2 regions of the Nocardioides convexus genome follow, and region 1 is predicted to be linked to the other one. Evidence: riboswitches for the same ligand, from Rfam matches in the RefSeq annotation. Region 1 holds a riboswitch; the other holds the start of a gene.
The links. A riboswitch is a leader RNA that binds a small molecule or an ion and turns the genes downstream of it on or off. The one in region 1 is predicted to bind thiamine pyrophosphate.
Positions count from the first base shown of each region.

Region 2: it holds a riboswitch for thiamine pyrophosphate, as region 1 does, so the genes downstream of both, G5V59_RS29210 (thiamine phosphate synthase) here and G5V59_RS19285 (hypothetical protein) in region 1, are expected to answer to the same signal.

Region 1 is NZ_JAAMYA010000001.1:2,564,919-2,569,313, forward strand. Features, by position in the region: gene G5V59_RS19275 (iron ABC transporter permease) at 19-1,818, opposite strand; gene G5V59_RS19280 (ABC transporter substrate-binding protein) at 1,866-2,483, opposite strand; gene G5V59_RS19285 (hypothetical protein) at 2,496-2,720, opposite strand; TPP riboswitch at 2,712-2,814, opposite strand; gene G5V59_RS19290 (MBL fold metallo-hydrolase) at 2,821-3,606, opposite strand; gene G5V59_RS19295 (SDR family oxidoreductase) at 3,903-4,271, opposite strand; partial or broken gene G5V59_RS19300 (SDR family NAD(P)-dependent oxidoreductase) at 4,360-4,395, opposite strand, start outside.
Region 2 is NZ_JAAMYA010000001.1:3,916,670-3,921,064, forward strand. Features, by position in the region: partial or broken gene G5V59_RS29200 (choice-of-anchor P family protein) at 1-273, opposite strand, end outside; gene G5V59_RS29205 (NAD(P)-binding protein) at 553-1,371, shown strand; gene G5V59_RS37910 (hypothetical protein) at 1,362-1,664, shown strand; TPP riboswitch at 1,630-1,741, shown strand; gene G5V59_RS29210 (thiamine phosphate synthase) at 1,863-2,324, shown strand; gene G5V59_RS29215 (FAD-dependent oxidoreductase) at 2,336-3,322, shown strand; gene thiS (sulfur carrier protein ThiS) at 3,319-3,522, shown strand; gene G5V59_RS29225 (hypothetical protein) at 3,519-3,818, shown strand; partial or broken gene thiG (thiazole synthase) at 3,718-4,047, shown strand; gene G5V59_RS29235 (hypothetical protein) at 4,166-4,288, shown strand; partial or broken gene G5V59_RS29240 (thiamine phosphate synthase) at 4,318-4,395, shown strand, end outside.

The DNA of each region.
Region 1 (4,395 bases):
GTCGCGCAGACTCCAGCATCACCAGGCTCCCGTTCCCGGCACGCGCAGCCGCTCGACGACGAGGATCACGGCCGCCGTGACCGCCGCCAGGACGACGGACGCGGCGAGCGCGCTGCCGTGGTTGAGCGGCCCGGGGTGGCCGAGCAGACGGTAGATCACGACGGGCAGGGTCGGCTCGGCCGGGCGCACGATGAAGGTCGTCGCGCCGAACTCCCCCAGGGAGACCGCGAACGCGAAGCCCGCCGCCGCCAGCAGCGGTCGCCAGACCACGGCGAGGTCCACGGTCAGCAGGGTGCGCAGCGGGCCGGCACCGAGCGAGGCGGCGGCCTGGCGCTGACGGTCGTCGATGCCGGCGAGCACCGGCACCAGCGTCCGTACGACGATCGGCAGGGCCACCAGCGCCTGGGCGACCGGGACGAGCAGTGGGCTCGCCCGCAGGTCGAGCGGCGGGGAGTCGAGCGCGATGAGGAAGCCGAAGCCGAGGGTCACCGCGGACACGCCGAGCGGGAGCATGAAGAAGCCGTCGAGCACGGCACGCGCACGGCGTCCCGTGCGGCTGCGCACGCGGCGGGTGACCAGGAAGGCGACCGCGAGCCCGAGCAGGAGGGACATCCAGGTCGCGTCCACCGCGATCCGCAGGGAGGCCAGCAGCGCATGGGTCAGCGAGACCTCGAAGAGCCCGTCGGCGGAGCCGCCGAGCGCGCGGTAGTAGTCGAGGCTCCAGTGCCCGTCGCGCCGCAGCGAGCCCACGACGAGCGCGAGGACCGGCAGCGCGACGGCCACGAGGGTCGCGGCGGTCACCACGAGGGCCGGCAGGTCGCGCAGGTGCGGGCGCGCGGGGGTGGCGCTCGCGCGTCGTACCGTCGGGTCCGGTACGGCGCGCAGCCGGCCGACCACGACCAGCAGCACCACGACCGCGAGCATCTGCACGAGCGAGAGCGCCGCCGCGGCGGGCAGGTCGAGCAGGTCGGCGGTGAGCAGGTAGATCTCGGTCTCGACCGAGGAGTACTTGACTCCGCCGAGCACCAGCACCACCCCGAAGGCCGTGGCGCAGAACAGGAAGACCACGCTCGCCGCCGACACGATCGCCGGGCGCAGCGCGGGAAGGGTGACCGTGCGGAACACCTGCCAGGGCGTCGCCCCCAGCGCGGCGGCGGCCTCACCGGGCCGGCGGTCCAGGGACTCCCAGGCGACACCGACGGTGCGGATCACCACCGCCACGTTGAAGAAGACCAGCCCGACGATGATCGCCGCGGGGGTGCCGTCCAGGTCGAGGAAGCCGAGGATCCCCGAGGGCGCGATCGACTCGCGCACCGCCAGCCCGACCACGACGGTCGGCAGCACGAAGGGCACCAGCAGCGCCGCCCGGACCAGCGCCCGGCCGGGGAAGCGCAGCCGGTGCAGGACGTACGCCGCCGGGAGGCCCAGCGCGACCGCGAGCGTCGTGGCGAGGGTGCTCGTCCAGAGCGTGAACCACAGCACCCGGCCGGTGCGCGGACGGGCCAGCACGTCGAGCACGGCGCCCGGTGCGAACCGGCCCTCCGGCCACAGCCCGCGGTGCAGCATCGCGCCCACGGGGAGCACGAAGAAGACCGCCACCACCGCGACCGGCACGACGGCCAGGGCGGCGTACGCCGCCCGCCGTGCCGTGGCCTCGAGGCTCATCGCGAGGTGAGGTCGGTCCACTCCTCCAGCCACGCCTTCCGCTTCTCGGCGATCTCGGCCGGGGCGACCTGCTCGGTCTCGGCCGGCCGCTTCGCGAACCGCGCCCACTCCGCGGGCAGGCTTCGTGTCGTCGGCGACCGGGAAGACGTACATGCTCGGCGGCAGCGCGGCCTGCACCTCCGGCGAGAGCAGCCAGTCGATCACCGCGTGCGCGCCGTCGGTGTTGGTGTCCTCGCCCCGCAGCACGCCGGCGTACTCGACCTGCCGGAAGCAGCCGTCGAGCAGCGCCCGGGTCGAGGTCCGCTCGCCCGCCTTGTCGAGGGTGAAGGCCGGGGAGGAGTCGTAGGACACCACGATCGGCCGGTCGCCGCCGGAGAAGGTGAAGTCCTCCATGTAGGCCTCGGTCCAGCCCTTGACCACCTTGGCGCCGTTGGCGACGAGCTCGCTTCCAGTACTCGGCCCAGCCGTCGCCGTAGCGGCCGATGGTCGCGAGGAGGAAGGCCAGGCCGGGCGAGCCTGGTGCTCGCGGCGGGGACGACGAACAGGTCCTTGTAGGCGGGCTTCGTGAGGTCGTCGAGGCCCTGCGGCTCCGCGATCCCCTGCTTGCGGAACCACGCACTGTCGACGTTCACGCAGACCGCGCCGGTGTCGACCGGGGTCAGGGCGTCCGCGTCGTCGCCGGGGAGCTCGTACTGCGCGGCGCCCGCCGGCAGCGTCGGCGCGTAGCCGGTGAGCACGCCCTCGTCGATCGCCCGGGTGGCGAAGGCGTTGTCGATGCCGAAGACCACGTCGCCGACCGGCTTGTCCTTGGTGAGCACGAGTCTGGTTGGTCAGCGTCCCGGCGTCGCCCAGGCTTGCTGATCTTGAGGTGGTAGCCGGTGTCCTTCTCGAACTTCGTGACCAGGCTCGTCGGGGAGCACGAAGGACTCGTGGGTGACCAGGGTGACCTCGGTGCTCTTGACCGCACCCTTGCCGTCGTCCTCCTGGCCGACGAGCGAGCAGCCGCCCACCAGGAGGGCGAGCGTGGTGAGGCCGGTGAGCGCGCGGATGCGCATCGGATGACTCCCTTCGCCGGTGCTAACCGGATCAGGTTCGGAGGGTCTGCGCAGTGCGCACTCTCAGCCCCGTGGGGCTCCCCTGTCGGACCGGGTCAGTCTACGGCGGTGAAGACGGTGCCGTCCGGGTGGTCCTCGCTGGTGGCCTGGCCGCGCGCGACGAGCAGACCCAGGTGGGCCATCGTCTCCATCGCGGCCATCCCCCGGCTGAACACGTCGAGGTCGTCGAAGGCCCGCTCGTGGCGGGTCCAGCCGAGGTCCTTGGCGACCACGAGCGAGGTGACCGCACCGCGGGCCCGCAGCGACGCCGCGCACTGGTCCAGGCGGGTCTCGTGGTGGGCGAGCAGGCTCGTCCACCCGGGAGTACGTCGAGGGGGCCACCGGCCCGTGGGCCGGGAGGACCCGCAGGTCGGGCAGCTTGCCGGACCCGGGCCAGGGAGGCCATGAACTGGCCCAGCGGCTGGTCGGTGGCCGGCACGGTGAAGCCGATCGACGGGGTGATCGTGGGCAGCACGTGGTCGCCGGAGAAGAGCACGCCCTCGGCCCGGTCGGCGTAGACGTAGTGGCCGGGGGTGTGGCCGGGGGTGTGCACGGCGTCCAGGGTGCGGCGGCCGATCTCGAAGGAGCGGTCGCCCTCCAGCCACAGGTCGGGGAAGGCCCAGTCCACGGCGTCGGGCAGCTCCGGGGGGCCAGCCGCCCACGAACTCGGCGATCTCGGCGGCGCCGGCGGTGCGCAGGGGCGCCAGGAAGGGCCCCTCGTCGAGTCTCGCCGGCGGCGGCCCGGTGGAGCAGACTCGATCGCGGGCCGCTCCTCGATGCCGAGGGCCACCTCGGCGCCGTACTCGTGGCCGAGGACGGTGGCCAGCGTGTAGTGGTCGCGGTGCACGTGGGTGACCAGGAACCGCTTGATGTCGCCGAAGCCGGAGCCGATCGAGCGCAGGCACTTGTCCAGCAGACTCGCGGGCGACCGGGATCGACCAACCGCCGTCGATCAGGGTCAGCCCGTCGTCGCCGGCGACGACGTAGACGTTGACCGCCTTGAGGGCGTCCATCGGCAGCGGGAGCGGGATCCGGTGGATCCCCTCGGCGACCTGCCAGGCGCCCTCGGCCGCCCAGTGCTCGCCCGAGTCGGGAGAGATCGCATGGCCCGTGGCGACACCGCTCGTCATGGGCCGACCCTAGTCAGCGGCCGTCGCGGGCTCGAGGTCGGGGAGGTCGAGGTCGAGGTTGGGCTGCTGGATGCCGCCGTCGACCTCCAGCAGGCTTGCCGGTGACGAACTGCCCGGCGCGTGAGGACAGGTAGACGACCGCCGCGGCGATGTCCTCGGCCTCGCCGATCCGGCCGAGCGGGGTGGCCTGCTCCATCTGCTCCTTCATGGCGGGCACGCCGGCGACGAACTCCAGCGCGCTGGTCATCACCGAGCCGACGTAGACCCCGTTGACGCGGATGCCCGGCGCCAGGTCGGTCGCCGCGAGCCGGGTCCAGTGCGCGAGCGCGGCCTTGGCGACGCCGTAGGCGAGGTAGCCGCGCGCGGCGGTGCGGCCCATCATCGAGCCTGATCGAGGTGATCGACTTCTGCCGGCCCTCCCCCGCGGACGCCAGCATCAGCGGCACGGCCGCGCGGCTGAGCGCGTGCGCGGTGGCGACGTTGAAGTGGAAGGACTCCTCCAGGTA
Region 2 (4,395 bases), 1.4 Mb from region 1:
GGAGTTGACGGTCAGGTCCCGCGCGTTGTTGCGCGTGGCGGTGGTCCGCGTCTCAGCGGCACCGGCGCTCAGCAGGCCAGCGGCGTTGGCGGACAGCGTGCTGTTCTTCGACGAGGTGTCCGGGCCGCCGCTGATGCCGCTGGCCGCGGTCAGGTCGGAGGAGACGGTTCCGCCGAGGGCCTTGACGTAGGTGGCACCGGTGTTGGCCGAGAAGTACCACTCCGTCGTCGCGGCGTGTGCCGGTGACGGCACGGCGACGAGGCCGACGCCCATCAGGACGAAGGCGGCGAGAGAGACGAGCCTTGCGCACGGCTTGGGACCCCATTCCCATTCAGTTTGTTGGTTGGTCGGTTCCCCCTGGAACCCCCACTCTCCGCCGTCGAGGCCGGAAAGCCGAGCATCCCCCCGGAGATTTAACGAACTCCCACTCCGGTGGTCACGCTCTGGGGCGAACGTTATCGGTTGCGACGCGGCTGCTGCGAATGCGTGACCAATGTCGCAGTGGTGCCCGGGACTCGACAGGTCATCCGGGGGCGTTCGGCTCCCGTGGACGTGTACGACGCCGTGGTGGTCGGAGCCGGTCAGGCCGGGCTCTCCGCGTCGTACCACCTGCGGCGGCTGGGGATCAGCCACGTGCTCCTCGACGCGAACGAGCGTCCGGGTGGCGCCTGGCAGCACCGCTGGGACTCGCTGACCATGAACGACGTCCACGGCGTGGCCGACCTCCCCGACGCGCCCGCTCCGGGCGGCTCGGGAGCGCGCGCGAACGTCGTGCTCGCCGAGTGGTTCGCCCGCTACGAGGCCGTGCACGACCTGCCCGTGGTGCGCCCGGTGCGGGTGGACCGGGTGACCTCGCAGGGCGAGTCTGCTGGTGGTGCACGCCGGCGCGCGGGAGTGGACGACGCGGACCCTGGTGAACGCGACGGGGACCTGGACGCGGCCGTTCGCGCCGTCGTACCCGGGGTCGGGGGAGTTCCGCGGCGAGCAAGCTGCACACCGCCGACTACCCGGGTGCGCCGTACTTCGACGGCAAGCGGGTGCTCGTGGTCGGCGGCGGCGCCTCCGCGGTGCAGTTCATCGGCGAGCCTGGCGCCGCGCACCGACGTGCTGTGGGTGACCCGCCGCCCGCCGGTGTGGCGTGAGCACTTCGACGAGAGCGTCGGCCGGCACGCCATCGAGCCTGGTGCAGGAGCGGGTCCGTGCCGGGCTGCCGCCCGCGAGCGTGGTCAGCGTGACGGGGCTGGCCCTGCGCCCGCAGGAGCAGGAGGCCGCAAGGCTGGGCGCCTACGAGCGGCGCCGCCCGATGTTCGAGCGGATCGAGCCGGACGGGGTGCGCTGGGCCGACGGCAGCCTTCGAGCCGGTGGACGTGATCCTGTGGGCGACGGGCTTCCGGCCCGCCGTCGGGCACCTCGCTCCGCTGCACCTGCGCAGCGAGCACGGCGGGATCGCGCTGCTGCAGAGCGGCACCGACGTGCAGACCGCGACCACGGCCGAGCGTGACCCCCGGGTCCAGGCTCGTGGGATACGGGCCCTCGGCGAGCACCATCGGCGGCAACCGCGCCGGGCGCGCGGCGGCGCTGGCCGTGCGCCGCTACCTGGCCGCGCACAGCCGTGCGCTAGCGTGAGTCTCGACAACCCACGGGAGTCCGCGGCAGCGGGCTGAGAGGGAGCCTGGAGCCGCTCCGACCGTCACACCTGATCCGGGTCATGCCGGCGAAGGAACGGATGACGATGACTGCACGTGTGCTCTGCCTGGTGTCCGAATGGGACGACCTCGCCCTCCTGCCCGCCCTGGCCGGGGCCGGGGTCGACGGCTTCCAGGTCCGCGCCAAGGACCTGACCACCCGCGAAGCTCGTCGCGTTGACGACCCTGGTCCTCGACGCCGTCCGGCCGTACGGCGCGCGGGTGCTCGTGAACGACCGGCTCGACGTCGCCCTCGCGGCCGGCGCGGACGGCGTCCACCTCGGTGCCGACGACCTCGCTGTCGCCGACGCGCGCCGGATCGCGCCCGGGCTGATCGTCGGCGCGACCTGCCGCGACCGCGCCGGTGTGCTCGCCGCCGCCGCGAGCGGCGCGGACTACGCCGGCTTCGGGCCGCTCTTCCCGACCGGCTCCAAGCCCGGCCTGCCGGAGCCGCTGGGCCTGCGGGCCGTCACGGCCGCTGCGGGCGTGCTGCCGCTCGTCGCGATCGGCGGGCTCACGGCCGCGACGGCCGCCGAGGCGCGGGCCGCGGGGGCGCACGGTGTGGCCGTGATCGGCGCGATCTGGCGAGAACCCGATCCCGTGGCCGCAGCGAAGGAGCCCGTGACGGCGGTCGGCTGATGCGAGTGGAGGTGCTCGGGGCCGGGATCGTCGGGCTGACGGTCGCCGAGGAGCCTGCTCCGCCGTGGGCACACCGTGTCGGTGGTCGACCCACGCCCGGCCCGCGGGGCGTCGTACGCCGCGGCGGGGATGCTGAGCCCCGCCGCCGAGGTCTGGTACGGCGAGGAGGAGCCTGCTCCGCCTCGGGCTCGCCTCGCTGGAGCCTGTGGCCGGAGCCTGGCCGGGCGGCTCGGGGTGGCGCTGTGGAGCGAGGGCACCCTCCTGGTGGGCCACGACGCGGGCGACCTCCAGCAGGTCGAGCGGCAGGCCGCGCTGCTGAGCCGGCACGGCCGGGAGGTCGTGGCGCTGGACCGCGCCGGCGTGCGGGAGGCGGAGCCGTCCCTGGCTCGGGTGGCCGGTGGCGTGCTGCTGCCCGGGGAGGCGAGCGTCGACCCGCGGGCGGTGTGTGCCGCGCTGCTGGAGCGGGTGCGGATGGTGGCGGGGCCGGGCGGTGCCGACGTCACCGTCGTGGCGACCGGCGCGCGCCTGCCCGAGCCGTGGACCGGCCTGGTGTCCGGCGTGCGGGGGAGATCCTGCGGCTGCGCACCGACGACCCGCCGTTGCGCACGGTGCGCGGCTGGGTGGCCGGCGAGCCGCTGTACCTCGTGCCGCGCGGGGACGGGCGGGTCGTGCTCGGCGCGACGACCGAGCGGCACGACGCGCCGCCGGTGCTCACCGCGGGCGGCACGTTGCGCCTGCTCGACGCCGGTCGCCGGCTCTGGCCGGCACTGGACCGCGCCGAGCTCGTCGAGGGCACCGCCCGGGACCGGCCCGCGACGGCAGACGGGCTGCCGCTCGTCGGTCCGAGCGGGGTCGCGGGCGTCGTGCTGGCGGCGGGGCACGGGCGGCACGGCGTCCTGCTCGCGCCGCTGACCGCGCGCCTGGTGGCCGACCACCTCGAGACCGGGCGGGTGGACCCCGTCCTCGATCCCCGCCGTGCGATGGAAGGAGCACGATGACGATCACCTGCAACGGCGAGCCGCTGCACACCAAGGCCCGGACGGTCGGCGACCTGCTGGGCGAGCGGCTCGGCCGGACGAGTCCGGACGGGGTCGCGGTCGCGATCGACGGGGAGGTGGTGCCGCGCTCGGTCTGGTCGGCGCCGCTGCTCGCCGAGGGCGCGGTCGTGGACATCGTGACGGCGGTGCAGGGCGGATGAGCGCTTTGGCGATCGACGGCGTCGGTCTCGGCTCGCGGCTCTTCCTCGGCACCGGCGGGTTGCCGCGCGTCTCCCTGCTCGGCCCGGTGCTGGAGGCGGCGGAGCCGGCGCTGGTCACGGTCTCGATGCGGCGGGCCTCCTCGCTCGCGGACGGCGGGCTGCTGGCGGAGCCTGCGGGCGCACGGCGTACGGCTGCTGCCGAACACGGCCGGATGTCGCTCCGCGCGCGAGGCCGTGCTCACCGCGGAGCTCGCTCGCGAGGCGCTCGGCACGCACTGGGTCAGCTCTGGAGGTGATCGGCGACGAGCACTCGCTGCTGCCCGACGTGATCGAGTCTGCTGGACGCCGCCGAGCAGGCTGGTCCGGCGCGGCTTCACCGTGCTGCCCTACGCCACCGACGACCCGGTCGTGGCGCGGCGTCTCGTGGACGCGGGCTGTGCTGCGGTGATGCCGCTCGGCTCGCCGATCGGCTCCGGGCTGGGTGTGCTCAACCCGCACGCGATCGCGGCCGTCCGGGCGGCGGTGGACGTGCCGGTGGTGCTGGACGCCGGCGTCGGTACGGCGAGCGACGCCGCCCTCGCCATGGAGCCTGGGCTGCGACGCCGTCCTCGCCGCCACCGCCGTCACCCGCGCGGACGACCCAGTGGCGATGGCAGGGGCGCTCCGACTCGCGGTGCTGGCCGGCCGGATGGCCCATGCCGCCGGGAGGATCCCGCGCCAGGCCGTCGCCCGCGCGTCCAGCCCGGTCGGAGGGCGGGTCGGGTGATCCCGCGCCTGCTCGTGCTGACCGACCGCCGGCTGCTGCCGCCGGGCCGGTCGCTCGGCGACGTGTTCCCGGCGCTCGCCGCTGCCGGGCTGGGCACCGTGCTGCTG